One region of the Phyllobacterium sp. CCNWLW183 genome, then DNA from elsewhere that is predicted to be linked to it. Evidence: riboswitches for the same ligand, from Rfam matches in the RefSeq annotation. Region 1 holds a riboswitch; the other holds the start of a gene.

Region 1 (7,491 bases):
ATAGTGGTAAAGCACATCCACCTGAATGTGGCGCGAGACGCGAACACACATGACGGAGCCGAGAAATACGACGCCGATCAGGCAATTGATGGCGATTTCCTCTGTCCAGGCATAGCTGTCATTGAGGACATAGCGTGTGAAAAACTGCAGGAAAACGCAGCCGGTCATCAGCCAGAAGACGACGAGTGTCAGCCAGTCTTCAACCGCATATTCGCGCAGGTTAATAACCGGCGCCGCATCCTCGAATGAATGGGCAATTTCTTCCGCTGTGATCTGTGTATGAACTTCCTTGGACATGGCTGTCTCCGTCCTCAGGGCAGAAAAAGAGGCCGGGAGCCAAGGCTGCCCGGCCAGACTGATAGGTTACTTGATGGCGCGAATGGCTTCCCAGTCGGACTTTTCGTAACCGAAGTCTTCAAACTTCACCTTCTCCAGAACGGTCTTTTCAAAGTCAGCCTTGTCGACATCGGTGACTGACAGGCCACGTTCCTTGAAACTCGCAACAAGTTCCTTTTCCCTGGCGGCAATCGTCTTGGTGGTCTTTTCGGCGGCTTCCTGCATCACATCGCCGAAGATTTTCTTGTCTTCGTCGCTAAGGTTGGCCCAAAGCTGCTTGGAAATGACGGTATTCAGGTGATCGACAATATGGCCGGTCAAAATGATGTTCTTCTGAACTTCGAAGAACTTCTTGGCCTCAATCGTCGTCAGCGGATTTTCCTGCGCTTCGACAGTGCCGTTCTGCAATGCCAGATAGACTTCGGCAAAAGCGATTGGCGTTGTGTTGGCGCCGCAGGCACGCGGCATTGCCAGATAGGCTGGAACGTCCGGGACACGGATTTTCAACCCGGCCATATCCGAACACTTGGCGATGGGCCTGTTGGCGGTAGTGTGACGCGTGCCATAATAGCTGACCGATGCAATATGATTGCCGGTCTTTTCCTCGTAGCCAGCGGCAAGCCGCTTGAAGACATCGCTTTTGGTATAGGCGATCAGATGGTCGGAATCGCGGAAGATATAGGGGAAATAGGTAACGCCGATCGGCTTGGAATCACGGGCAGCAAAGCTTGAACCCGAAATGATGATATCCACTGTGCCGAGCTTCAATCCCTGGTTGATATCAGCTTCCTTACCAAGCTGAGATGCAGGGAACACGTCAATCTTGTAACGGCCATTGGTGCGCTTGGCGATTTCTTCCGCCGCCCATACGGACTCCGTATGGAATGGTTCGGACGTCTCATAGACGTGCGCCCATTTCAGCGTGGTCTGCGCCTGTGCAACCACTGCCGAAATGGCAAGCGCCGCAGCAGCACCAAGAAGTGTAGCCAGTTTGAATTTCATTGTTATTTCCTCCCTTATTGAATTTAGTTCGCGTTATTTCTGTCGAGACATCTTTGCAGATTGGTCTCTTTCCGTTTCCAGCTCCTCGTCGAAACTTCTGGAAAATCTCAGCTGCGATTGATGCAGATGATATTGCATCGCAGATTTTGCGCGAGCGGGATCACCACCTGCTATGGCATCGCGTACTGCACGGTGCTCCTCAAAAGCCTCCCGCCATGAAGCCGCACTCTCGAAATAACTGGCCAGCCTGGTGAAATAAGGCGTCATGCGCTGGTCGAATAACTCTCCGACAACGCGGTCGAGCGCGGAATTTTCCATGATGCCGGCAATGGTCGTGTGGAAGGTGCGATCGAGCGCAATCGACACCTGCGGGTTGTTGAATGTGCGCGCCATTTGCGTCAGCACATCGTCCATCGCTTCTATATGTTTCGTTGTCACTGTGCGGGCGGCTTCTTCGGCAATAGCGCACTCGATCAGCGCGCGTGCCCGCAATAGCTCGAACGGCCCTTCAAGCTCGTCAGGCTGAATCCGCAGGTGTTTCTCCCGCGGCGACCGCGCCACGTAAACACCTGATCCCATGCGAATATGGATGAGCCCCTCGACCTCGAGGGCAATCAAAGCCTCACGAATGGTGGGACGGGAAACGCCAAGTTCCTCCGCCAGTTCACGTTCACCGGGCAACCGCTCTCCGACACCAAGCTGACCATGTTCGATCTGGCTTCGTATCTGGTCTGCCACCTGCCGGTAAAGCCGGCGTGACTGAATGGCTGCGAACATTTAAACCTCCCCACCCGGCTTCCCATTTCCGGCAACTGGTAAACTGGCCTTACCAATATATAACTGATACATTGATATATATGAGCGAGTCAACCGCTGGTTCGGATCGGTTTTAACAGGGCAGGTTTTCGCAACTTGTCTCGCCTTGACAGGGCGCCCATGAGCATTGTTACATTTTGTATCAGAAAGTGATTGCCTCTAAACCGAACGAACGCGCTATGAGAAACCAATCGTTAAAAGAGATGCTTCGTCAAACCGGTGATAAATGCTGCCTGATACACGATCACTTCGGACCTTTGCTTGCTTGAGTTTCGCCTTGGTTTTGGGCGCTTGCACCACGACTGATCCCAAGCTGCCCGAGGCTGCATCACTGCCAATTCCTGAACAATCTCCGCGTGTTGCTGCGGCCGAAGCGCCCGCTAATTCCGATGTGGCCACGGACAGCAAGAGCACCGTCACGGTTGCCACAAGCACGAGAAGCGCCCCTGAATTCAAAGATAACGGTACGCCGCTCGACAGTTTGATTTCAAAATATTCGGTTGCCTACGAAGTGCCTGAATCGCTGGTTCGCCGCATTGTGCATCGGGAAAGCCGCGGTAATCCACAGGCTCGCAACGGTCCCTATTGGGGTCTGATGCAGATGTTGCCCGCGACAGCACGCGGCATGGGTCACACCGGCTCTGCGCAAGATTTGCTGGATGCAGAAACAAATCTCAAATTTGGCGTGAAGTATCTTGCTGGCGCCTACAAGGTTGCCGATAACAATCCTGATCAGGCCGTGCGGCTTTACGCTCGCGGCTATTATTATCAGGCCAAGAAAAAGGGCCTTCTGGAAGAGACCGGCCTGAAACCGTCAAGCACGCCTGTTGCACCCGCGACGATGACGGCGATGGCTCCCGCTGAAACACCGGCTGCCATGCCGGCGCAACTCGCTTATTCAGAAGAACCCGCTGTGGCGTTTCCGGCAGCGATCCCGTTGCCGATGCAACGGCCTGACATTGCTTCGGCAGCCTCCACCAGTGGAGCAACTACAGGCTTGAGCAACGCGACACCAGCCAGCACCGCCGCTCCACTCTGAAATCAAAACTGCACCGGTGCTGCTAGGCCGCCCACCAGCGATGGAAGTGGTGGACCGGCCCACGCCCGCTGCCGACTTTGAGCATTTCGCCAGCCGCCATGGCAGCCGTCAGATAGTCCTTGGCTTCACTAACGGCACCATGCAGAGCCATTCCTTTTGCCAGGCCAGCGGCAATGGCAGACGCCAGTGTGCATCCAGTACCATGATCATTGACTGTCTTGATACGCGGCGTCGAAAATCGCTCCATTCCGGACCCATCAAGCAGGATATCGGTGCTCATATCCCCCTTGGCATGTCCGCCCTTTATAAGTACGGCTGAGGGACCGAGTTCGAGCAGCTTTTTCGCTTGCCGCACCATCTGGGCTTCATCTTCGGCAATCGGCATATTTGTTAGCAAGGCCGCCTCCGGCAAATTGGGAGTCAGCAGCAGCGCGCGCGGCAAGAGAAGCTGGCGCAGAGCGTCGATTGCCGCTGGCTCCAGCAAAGGGTCGCCCGCAGTTGCAACCATGACAGGATCGAACACCGCTTTGCGCTGCCAGCGATCAAGCCCCTGCGCAATTGTCTCTATGGTTGATACTGTCGATACCATGCCGATCTTGATTGCATTCACCTCAAGGTCGGAAAGAACCGCGTCCATCTGAGCCCGGATGATATCGGGCGAAAGATTCTCAATGGCCGTAACACCATGGGTGTTCTGCGCAGTGATCGCGGTGAGCACACTCGCGCCATAAACACCGAGCGCCGAGAAGGTTTTCAAATCGGCCTGGATTCCTGCCCCGCCGCCGCTGTCAGACCCGGCAATAGTCAGCGCTATTGCGGTCATGCTGGCTCTCTTACCTGCAATGCCTCATCCACCGCCGACCGCAAAGTGTGCGCCGCTCCTTGCGGATCGTCCTGACGGAAGATCGCAGAAATGACCGCTACACCATCAGCACCCGCTTCAATGGCAAGCGGCGTGCGCTCGAGCCCAATACCGGCGATAGCGCCTATAGGCAAATGCGGTTTTGCCTTGCGTATGATGGCAGCCAGGCGCTTGAACCCGTCAAAGCCGATCGGTTGCAGGTTTTCCTTGGTGGGTGTTTCAAACAGGCCGCCAATACAGGCATAGTCAATATCGCCATCAATCGCTGCTTGCGCGTCCGGTTCATTCTTGACGGTCAGTCCGATAATCGCATTTGGCCCGAGGAGATGTCGGACATCGGCAACCGCCATGTCTTCGCGCCCCACATGGACACCTTCCACGCCTACGGCAAGCGCAACATCAATCCGGTCATTGACGAGCAGCGGCACGCCTGTCGCCTTGATCGCGGCGTGTATCTGCCGTGCACGATCAATCATGTCACGCGTTGCGGAGTTTTTGTCACGATATTGGATAATTGTTGCACCGCCACGCACCGCAGCCAGAGCCAGCGCCCCTAAATCCTTGTCGGGGCCAATAGCATCAAAATCGACAATGGCATTTAGGCGGTAATCTACATTTGGCACGTCACGGACTCCATTTTCAAAACTGGAGACCCGGATATGTGCGAAGAAAGACGAACCAGCGCGATAATTGCTCAATTCCCGTTCCTACGCCGGCATGATCCGGATCAGGTTCAAGGGTCTTGGCTCAGCGCCATCTCAGCATCGTACGATGCCCCCCTCGGAATGAACTCATGATGAGATGGCGCATCGTGGAAGTCAATGCGCAGGTGTGGTTCGGGTTATTGGGTCAACATAACTTTAGAGAAGTCATACGTGCAGCCTGTGGTCAGGTCGTATTCAAAATCGGGATCGGTGCCGCCCCCGTCTTCCCAGCCATGATGCTCCTTCTCGCCCTTGCAGTTCATGAGATCGTCCATGACAAAAGCATCTTTTTCTTCCGCCGTAGTCGTGGTTGCGCCGTTCAACGCCAATCGCCACGCATCATATCTTCTGTTGCTTTTAACCAAGAAAGCATGGGCACTATTCAGCCGCTTACTATAGTCACTGAAAGTGAGATTTTCAGGGATGCTCGTTAGCTGTTCGCGCGAATTGGTTGTCGCGACACATTTCTTCTGCAACGACCCATCGCGATTTTTTGGGTTAACATAACCAATGGGACAACCTTCCTTTTTCACAATCATAGTGAAGTAGAGTTCACTCACTTCGCCCAATGCAAACGTCTGCGCTTTGTTTACCTCAGGCTTAGAAGTACCTTGCCCGTCCACTTGCTGGGGATTTGTATATTCGATTGAGGCAACCTCGTGTTCCGTTCCATCTTTCCTAACGGCGATCATGGATATCTTTTTATAATAGATTCCCTTGACTTTCGTTATGTTGAAGGTCGCCTCAGTGGGTGAAATTGCGCTCGAAGCTACCGCTTTCACTGCTACGTTTATTGTGTCTTGGTTCAGTACCTTCATAAATGTCGTACCCATCGACGTCGACAGTGTAAGAACGATCTGCGGTGGAATGCTTTCAATTGCAGTGACATTCTTGATGATTCCGCGTGCGTCGTAATCCGCAACATTCGCGCGTAAACTTTCAAGAATGCGCGCATTTACCGGCTTGAGGTCCTTGCCATCATAGATCTCTGCACCCGACAGCACGGCTGCGTCCGCTGCGTTTTGCAGTTGCGAACGATCGCTGCTTGCGCGGGTATAATCCACGGCAAGCCCGGTCATTCCCACCATAGGTACGAGCAACAATGCAAATGTGACGGCTGTCGCGCCACTACGGTCTTTCAGAAAGTTTCTTATTTTTTTCATGGCCCACTCCAGTCGCTGGGCAGACCATTGATTCAGCCATGTGAATGACGGCTTATGAAATTCATTCAGATTTTCACCATTCTGCATTCAGGCAGTAAAGAGCGCCTGAATGTTCAGCAATGGTAAAAATCCGGTGAACCTTACAGCTCTATATGGATGCTTCCGGCCGGACAAAACCCTCGCTCGCCAAAAGAAGATTGCGCGTGTAATCTTCCTTCACAGCATGACGGGCAAGGTCTGTCGCCGACAGGCGTTCCACCTCTGCGCCATTCTGCATTACCATCAGCCGGTCGCACATATGGGTGACCACCGCCAGATCATGGCTGACCATCAGGAAGGTCAGCTTTCTATCCCGCCTTATCTGCTCCAGCAGGTTGAGAACTTCCGCTTGTACCGAAGCATCAAGGGCTGATGTCGGTTCATCAAGAAGCAGGATTGAAGGCTCCAGGATCAATGCACGGGCAATGGCGACACGCTGGCGTTGACCGCCGGAAAGCTGATGCGAATAGCGAAAGCGAAAGCTTGAACCAAGGCCCACTTCATCAAGCGCGCGCAGGATACGTTTTTCGATATCGGCAAAGCCATGCACGACCAATGGTTCCAGCAACAGGCGATCCACCGTCTGGCGCGGATGCAGCGAGCCAAAGGGGTCCTGAAACACCATTTGCACTTCACGGTAAAATGCTTTTGTCCGGGACGAGCCAAGCGTCTTGCCATTGACTGTGATCGCGCCGCCGGTAACAGGTGCAAGTCCCGCGACGGCTCGCAGCAAGGTTGACTTTCCCGAGCCGCTCTCGCCCACCAGACCAAAAGACTCGCCCTGCTGGACATCAAGACTGACGCCGCGCAATGCGCGAAAACGATCATACTTCACTTCAAGATTTTCGACGCTGAGAGCCGCCACTTGCAGATTGTTCATGCGGCCCACTCCGGCTTGCGGTCAAGGACCGGCAGCGGATGCCGGTCGGTGCCGATCTGCGGCATGCAATTCATCAACCCGCGCGTATAGGGATGTTTTGCGTTCTTCAGGTCTGCAGCGGCGATTTCTTCGACGATCCGCCCCGCATACATGACGATAACGCGGTCGCAAAAGGAGGAGACCAGCCGCAAATCATGGGAGATGAAGATCAAACCCATGCCGCGATCCCGCACCAGATTGTCAAGGATTCGCAGCACATCAAGCTGCACTGTCACATCAAGCGCGGAAGTCGGTTCATCCGCGATCAGCAGCTCCGGTCCGGTCACCAGCATCATCGCGATCATGGCGCGTTGTCCCATGCCGCCGGAAACTTCATGCGGATGCAGATTAAAGACCCGTTCCGGATCACGTATCTGCACAGCAGCAAGCATGTCGAGCGCGCGCTTGCGCGCCTCGGCTTTGCTCACCTTTTCATGGGTACGCAGCGTTTCAACAATCTGCCTGCCGATGCTCATCACAGGATTGAGCGAATATTTCGGGTCCTGGAGGATCATTGCGATGCGGTTTCCACGCAGGCTTCGCCGCTCCTTTGCCGAAATATCCAGAAGATCCATTCCGTCAAAATTCAACGTATCGGCGGTGATCTTTGC
Region 2 (7,491 bases), on a different contig from region 1:
GCGACTGGCATTTCAGCCAAATGTAACCGTTACAAGGTTTGACTTGCGCCCCTTTAGGGTTGGTCTATTTTTCATCAAATTGAAAAAGGGGCAACGCCCATGACATTCCGCCGTTATGAAATATATGATGTCTTTACTTCCGAGGTCCTGAAAGGGAATCCATTGGCAATCGTTCACGATTCGCAGGGCCTTGATGATGAGGCGATGCAGCGTATCGCCCGTGAGTTCAACCTGTCGGAAACAGTTTTCGTGCTGCCGGCGAAAAACGCCGCTCATACAGCATGGGTTCGCATTTTTACGCCGGATTATGAGATGCCGTTCGCCGGGCATCCTACGGTTGGGACAGCTGTGTCACTTGCGCAAAATCGTTTTGGTGAAGTTGAAAACGATCAAGATGCGCTTATTATTTTGGAAGAGCAGGTTGGAGCTGTTCGGTGCGGCGTAAGACTGGGAAAACACGGGGCTTTTGCGGAATTTGACCTCCCTAAATTGCCGCAACGGGTAGACTACAACTACGACAAGGTTGCCATAGCGCGGGCACTGCGGTTAGAGCGCGACGAGATTGGTTTTGAAAACCATGTTCCCAGCATTTGGGATGCCGGTGTACCATTTTTACTTGTGCCGATACGTGGTCTTGCATCAGCTGCTCGAATACGGATCGATCAGGCTGCAATGCAGCGGATAGCACCCCGAATTGGCCATAGGCAATTGCCGGTTTATGCTTACTGCCGTGAAACCGTAGGGCATGAGAACGATTTTCATTCGCGTATGTTTGTCAGTGACGAAGGAACTTATGAAGACCCTGCAACCGGCTCAGCGACAGCTGCGTTTGCCGGTGCAATTCACTTGTTCGATGAACCGCTTGATGGCGTACAGCGATTTTCTGTTGAACAAGGCTATGAGATGGGCCGGCTGTCGAAACTTGAGCTAGAACTCGATATTAAGGATAAGGCAATCATAAGCGCACGAATCGGTGGCGCGGCGATCAAGGTGGCAGAGGGCAAGTTGTTTGTCTGAGAGCGAAAATTTCATCTTCTTGCCGATCAGCGCGATAAAGTTTGGTGAAGGGCTGGACAGGCAAGATTTGCCCCGTTATAGAGCGCTCACTGTCGTCGCGGAAGCGGCTGACGGGCACATAGCTCAGTTGGTAGAGCAGCTGACTCTTAATCAGCGGGTCGTAGGTTCGATCCCTACTGTGCCCACCATTTTTCTGAAACGAGGGCCGTATGGCCCTTTTTTCTTGCACCAAGCAAGCCTCGGCTTGTCCGAAACCTTCCACAGGAGATTTTCATGAGCGTTCGTCGTATTGAAGCAGGCCCTCGCATGAGCCAGGCCGTGATCCATGGTAATACAGTCTATCTGGCCGGTCAGGTAGGTGGTCCGGGCAAGAGCGTAACAGAACAGACTAAAGACGTCCTGGCCTCGGTTGATCGTTTGCTCAAAGAGGCAGGTACAGATAAGTCGAAGTTGTTGCAGGCCATCATCTGGCTTGATGACATGAAGGACTTTGGCGAAATGAATGCAGTATGGGATGCATGGGTTGATCCGGCCAATGCTCCAGCACGCGCGACAGGTGAAGCCAAGCTTGCAACACCGGAATATAAGGTTGAAATCATCATCACGGCTGCAATCTAAAGATTGCGTATCCAAGTTTAATTGCTTGGGTGCACTGGATTTTTGGCGCGGGAATGAATAAAGTCCGCGCTTCTCCGGATTGCCGTTGTGGCAATTCTTCAAACGCTTGTCTGATTGTGGCCAGTTTTGGTACTGCAAGACGAGGCAAGCATGGGTAAGGAAAACGATTGCAAGTTCTCGTCCGTGATAACAATGTTGAACAAGCCCTACGGGTCTTGAAGAAAAAGATGCAGCGCGAAGGTCTATTTCGCGAAATGAAGGCCCGTCAGGCTTTCGAGAAGCCTTCTGAACGTCGTGTTCGCGAAAAAGCAGAAGCCGTTAGCCGCGCCCGCAAGGCCGCCCGCAAGCAGGCTCAACGCGAAGGCTTGTTGCCTGGACCAAAGAAAAAAGAACGTGTTGCACGCCCTGGCGCGCCAGCAGGTAACGACTATAATAATAATCGCTAATATCTGACGGGCTTTAACGCCCTTCATTGTGACGACAAACCCGCATGGCCAAATCGCTATAGCGGGTTTCGTTTTTTGTGGGACTACGCAGACATTCCGGGCAGTTTCAAAAAAGTGCCTTCTTGTGCGATGGGTCAATGTCTTTACTTATCGACTATCGCAGTTTTGGAGATATGATACTATGGCACTCAGGCTCAATATTATAATCGCAAGCACGCGGCCCGGGCGTGGTGGTCCTGCTGTAGCAAAGTGGTTCAACGAATTCGCCAAGCAGGATGGCAAGTTCGACCCTGTGCTTATCGATTTGGCTGATTTCAAGTTGCCGGTCTATGACGAACCGAATCATCCCCGCATGAAAAAATACGAACATCCGCATACAAAGAAGTGGAGTGAGGCGATTGAGCCGGCCGACGCTTACATCTTTGTCATGCCTGAATATGACTACAACGCGCCACCTTCGCTCATCAATGCCTTGGTCTATTTATGGAATGAGTGGAACTACAAACCTGTAAGCTTTGTAAGTTATGGCGGTGTTTCCGGTGGTTTGCGTGCTACCGAATCGGTCAAAGGGTTGATCTCGGCACTCCGTATGGTTTCGCTTGCAGAAAGCGTTCCCATTCCTTCGTACCAGCAGTTTATCAACGATGATGGCGTGTTCACGCCAAATGAACTGATAACTACCAGCGCCAGCACGGTTTTGACTGAACTTGCAAAATGGGCAGGTGCTCTGAAACCGCTTCGCGCTTCGTAATTTTATGAAGCGCTTGACAGCAATACGTCAGGCGGTTCACTTTAGGCCATTCACCAGGGGAGTCCCGACAAGGGGCTGAGATACTGCTTCAGGCATAGCCAAGCGCAGTGACCCGTTGAACCTGATCCAGTTCACACTGGCGTAGGGACGGTGCAAAGGTTATCGCGCATAGTGCATTCGCACTGAATCCATGATTGGATTCGCGAGGCTTCTTTCATCCTTCCGGCTCAGAACTGGGTTTCCTGCAATAACGCAAAGGAACCTGACGATGACTGCTGTAACAAAAATTACCGAGGCCCCGAAAGTTTCAACCGGGCCGCTTCCCGCGTCAATCAAGATTTATAAACCAGGGCAGATACATGCTGATATTCGCGTTCCCTTGCGCGAAATTGCGGTTCATCCCACCGCTGGTGAGCCAAACCTTGCGGTTTACGATTCATCCGGTCCCTACACTGACGCAACTGCAAGTATCGATATCAATAAAGGGATCGCACGTGTTCGTGAGGCATGGAAAATCGGTCAACAGGCCGATAGCTATTCCTATAAGGGGCGAATAATCCAGTCAGCTGACAATGGCTTCGCCACGGGCGAGCGGCTTACAAGAGAATTTCCTGTTCAATATCAGCCACGCCGCGCTTACGACGGAAAAGCGATTACGCAGCTTGCTTACGCCCGCGCGGGAATTATTACGCCTGAAATGGAATATGTCGCCATAAGGGAGAATCTCGGTCGGGAAGCCGCACGGAACCAAGTTCGGGATGGCGAGTCATTCGGTGCATCGTTACCGGATCATGTGACACCGGAATTCGTACGGGAGGAAATCGCCAGGGGGCGGGCCATCATACCTGCCAATATCAATCATCCTGAGCTTGAGCCTATGATCATAGGTCGGAATTTCCTCGTGAAGATCAATGCCAATATCGGTAATTCCGCCGTCACATCGTCGATGGAGGAGGAAGTCGAAAAGATGGTTTGGGCTATCCGCTGGGGTGGCGATACGGTGATGGACTTGTCGACCGGGCGCAACATCCACAATATTCGCGAGTGGATTATCCGTAATTCGCCGGTTCCCATCGGAACTGTCCCGCTATATCAGGCGCTGGAGAAGGTTGGCGGTATCGCTGAAGATCTGACTTGGGAAGTTTACAGAGATACGCTGATCGAACAGGCAGAGCAGGGCGTCGACTACTTTACTATTCATGCCGGTGTCCGACTGCATTATATTCCACTGACGGTTAATCGTGTCACGGGCATCGTCTCGCGAGGCGGTTCAATCATGGCAAAGTGGTGCCTGCATCATCACCGGGAAAGCTTTCTTTATGAGCATTTCGAGGAAATCTGCGATATTTGCCGTGCTTATGATGTCAGTTTTTCACTCGGTGACGGATTGCGACCCGGTTCAATAGCCGATGCAAACGACGCGGCGCAGTTTGCTGAGCTTGAAACATTGGGTGAACTGACTCAGATCGCTTGGGCCAGAGATTGCCAGGTTATGATCGAAGGTCCCGGTCATGTGCCGATGCACAAGATCAAAGAGAATATGGACAAGCAGCTTGCTGTTTGCGGAGAGGCACCATTCTACACGCTTGGACCGCTGACGACAGACATTGCTCCCGGCTACGATCATATTACCTCTGGCATCGGTGCTGCAATGATCGGCTGGTTTGGCACGGCGATGCTTTGTTATGTTACGCCTAAAGAACATCTGGGATTGCCCAATCGAGACGACGTAAAGGTCGGCGTTATTACCTACAAGATTGCTGCACATGCGGCGGATTTGGCCAAGGGGCATCCGGCGGCGAAGCTTCGAGATGATGCTCTATCCCGTGCGCGCTTTGAGTTTCGCTGGGAGGACCAGTTTAATCTCTCTCTGGATCCTGAGACGGCGAGACTCTACCACGATGAGACCTTGCCGAAAGAAGCGCATAAGGTTGCGCATTTTTGCTCAATGTGCGGGCCGAAGTTTTGCTCAATGCGCATTTCACACGACATTCGTGCGGAGGCTCAAAAAGAAGGCATGGCAGCGATGGCGGAGAAATTCCGCACAGGCGGCGAGCTCTATATGCCGCTCAATGCCGGGGAATGAGGTGAATATTCTGGTGAAAGGGGCCGGCGTTGCCGGCCTCACAGTTGCTTATGAGCTTCGAGCACGTGGAGCCGAAGTGACGATACTAGACCCCTTTGGCGGCGAAAATTCTGCAGCCTCCTGGTATGCCGGTGGCATGCTCGCACCTTGGTGTGAGCGCGAAAGCGCTGAACAGGCTGTCATTGATCTTGGAATGAACGCGGCCAATTGGTGGGAGTCTGTAATTCCCGGATCCGTGAGTCGCAAGGGAACGCTGGTGGTGGCCACACCGCGGGATGTAAAAGAACTGGAGCGCTTTGGCGCGCGGACGTCGGGCTTTGTGCGCATTGGTGAGGAAGCAATTTCGCTGTTGGAGCCCGATCTTGGCGAGGCGGCTTTCCGCAAGGGATTGTTCTTTGAAAGTGAGGCGCATCTGGCGCCACGTCAGGTTCTAACGGAATTAAAGGCAAAACTCGTTGGGTTAGGCGCCCGCTGCGAAACTGGGACGAGCGCCGCTGAAATTTCCAGCTTTGAATGGGTTATCGATTGTACTGGAATCGCGTCTCCAGATATTGATTTGCGGGGCGTGCGTGGCGAAATGCTCATCTTGCGCAGCAAAGACATATCACTGTCACGACCCATACGGCTTATTCACCCGCGGTTCCCGCTTTATATTGTGCCCCGACCGGACCACACTTTCATGGTGGGCGCGACAATGATTGAGAGCGATGCAAATGGACCGGTAACGGCGCGCTCAATGATGGAATTGTTGAACGCTGCCTACAGTGTTCACCCGGCATTTGGTGAAGCCGAAATTATCGAAACCGGAACAGGCGTTCGCCCAGCCTACCCAAATAATCTGCCGCGCGTGGTTAAAACGGGCAATTGCATCAGCATTAACGGACTTTATCGACACGGTTTTCTGCTTGCGCCAGCGATGGCAAAGCAGGCTGCCGACATGATCCTGAAAGAAAGGAGTATACGCCATGAAACTCACCGTGAACGGACAAGCGCATGATGTCTCGGCGCAAACTCTTGAAGCGCTGTTGTTAGAGCTTGAATTTGAGGGTGAATGGCTCGCAACAGCAGTCAATAGTGAGCTTGTACGAGCAAACGAGCGGCAGAATCACACTCTAAAGAATGGTGATCGCATCGAAATTTTGACCCCGAAGCAGGGTGGGTGAAATGTTGAAACTTTATGGCGCCGAAATATCGTCTCGCCTTTTGCTTGGTACGGCGCAGTATCCATCTCCTGCAATTCTTATAGATGCGATTAAAGCTTCAGGAACAGAGATCATAACCGTGTCGTTGCGCCGCGAAATGGCTGGCACGAAAACTGGCGACGGATTTTGGTCCTTGCTTCGTTCCTTGGAATTGCGTGTGTTGCCTAATACAGCCGGGTGTCACACAGTGAAAGAAGCTGTGCTGACTGCGCATATGGCGCGTGACGTTTTTTCTACAGACTGGATCAAGCTTGAAGTCATCGGCAACCACGACACTCTACAACCCGATGTTTTCGCTTTGGTAGAAGCCGCAAGGATTTTGAGCGAAGATGGCTTCAAGGTGTTTCCCTATACAACTGATGACCTCGTCATCGCTGAACGGTTGCTGGAAGCGGGCTGCGATGTTCTCATGCCGTGGTGCGCACCTATTGGTTCAGCCATGGGACCGCTCAATTTGCATGCATTGCGCTCGATACGCGGGCATTTCCCTGAGGTTCCGATTATTATCGATGCTGGCTTGGGTCGGCCGTCGCATGCAGCGGCTGTGATGGAATTGGGATTTGATGCGGTCCTTCTCAATACAGCGGTAGCCAAGGCAGGCAATCCGCCAGCAATGGCACAGGCTTTTGCCAAAGCTGTTGAGGCTGGCCATCAAGCTTATCAAGCGGTCGTGCTGGAGCCGCGCGATATGGCTGTGCCGTCAACGCCTGTAATAGGCAAGGCTGTATTTACATAGGGAGATTACCTGGCCTTTGTAGCAATAACATCGAGCCATTCCGTCGGCTCATTATCGTAACCACTTCCCATATAATTCTTGATCTCGACCAAAGACCAGCTTGAGCCATAAGCCTGCCTAAGCCATTCAGGGGAGGGGTAGTTATAATAACGGCCAAACTTGTCGCGCCCTTCCTGCTTTCCAGCCTTGTAACTGGCATAAAACAAACCGCCTGATTTAAGCGCTCGCTCGATACGCTGAAGAATAGCGGCAAGGTTTGGTCGCGGAACATGTAAAAGACAGGCGTTGGCCCACACAGCATCAAATTTGCTGCGATCCTTGATTTGATCGAACTTCAATACTTTTGCAGGAACGCCCAGACGTTTCTCAGCTTGATAGGCAAGTTCTGGGCTGCCATCGGTAGGTGTAACGTCAAAGCCTAGAGCGAGCATGCGGGCACTGTCATCGCCGCCGCCGCAACCAAGTTCTAGAATGGAGCAATTGCGAGTAAGACGAATAAGAAAGGAATCCAATCGTTCGTATGATCTATGTTCAATGCGATTGGCATAGGTCTCAGCTTCTTCTGAATAAAATCGAAGAGTATCTTGATCTTCAGCGACCACCACATCGTCCTTTTATATATCAAGAATGGCGGG

The links. Region 1 has a riboswitch for thiamine pyrophosphate ahead of thiE (thiamine phosphate synthase). Riboswitches for the same ligand answer to the same signal wherever they lie in the genome.
Region 2: linked by a shared signal. The riboswitch ahead of thiC (phosphomethylpyrimidine synthase ThiC) and the one ahead of thiE (thiamine phosphate synthase) in region 1 are both predicted to bind thiamine pyrophosphate.

What each region holds. Positions count from the first base shown of each region.
Region 1 covers NZ_JBBCBN010000003.1:426,733-434,223, forward strand. The annotation lists gene V9K95_RS10210 (TRAP transporter small permease) at 1-297, opposite strand, end outside; gene V9K95_RS10215 (sialic acid TRAP transporter substrate-binding protein SiaP) at 364-1,338, opposite strand; gene V9K95_RS10220 (FadR/GntR family transcriptional regulator) at 1,372-2,115, opposite strand; gene V9K95_RS23685 (transglycosylase SLT domain-containing protein) at 2,420-3,193, shown strand; gene thiD (bifunctional hydroxymethylpyrimidine kinase/phosphomethylpyrimidine kinase) at 3,216-4,016, opposite strand; gene thiE (thiamine phosphate synthase) at 4,013-4,678, opposite strand; TPP riboswitch at 4,743-4,846, opposite strand; gene V9K95_RS10240 (TadE/TadG family type IV pilus assembly protein) at 4,897-5,922, opposite strand; gene V9K95_RS10245 (ABC transporter ATP-binding protein) at 6,071-6,841, opposite strand; gene V9K95_RS10250 (ABC transporter ATP-binding protein) at 6,838-7,491, opposite strand, start outside.
Region 2 covers NZ_JBBCBN010000001.1:729,380-736,870, reverse strand. The annotation lists gene V9K95_RS03460 (NUDIX hydrolase) at 1-26, shown strand, start outside; gene V9K95_RS03455 (PhzF family phenazine biosynthesis protein) at 79-1,017, shown strand; tRNA gene V9K95_RS03450 (tRNA-Lys) at 1,130-1,205, shown strand; gene V9K95_RS03445 (RidA family protein) at 1,291-1,635, shown strand; gene rpsU (30S ribosomal protein S21) at 1,803-2,081, shown strand; gene V9K95_RS03435 (NAD(P)H-dependent oxidoreductase) at 2,263-2,832, shown strand; TPP riboswitch at 2,878-2,998, shown strand; gene thiC (phosphomethylpyrimidine synthase ThiC) at 3,101-4,918, shown strand; gene thiO (glycine oxidase ThiO) at 4,920-5,915, shown strand; gene thiS (sulfur carrier protein ThiS) at 5,884-6,081, shown strand; gene V9K95_RS03415 (thiazole synthase) at 6,083-6,856, shown strand; gene V9K95_RS03410 (class I SAM-dependent methyltransferase) at 6,862-7,458, opposite strand; gene V9K95_RS03405 (RrF2 family transcriptional regulator) at 7,471-7,491, opposite strand, start outside.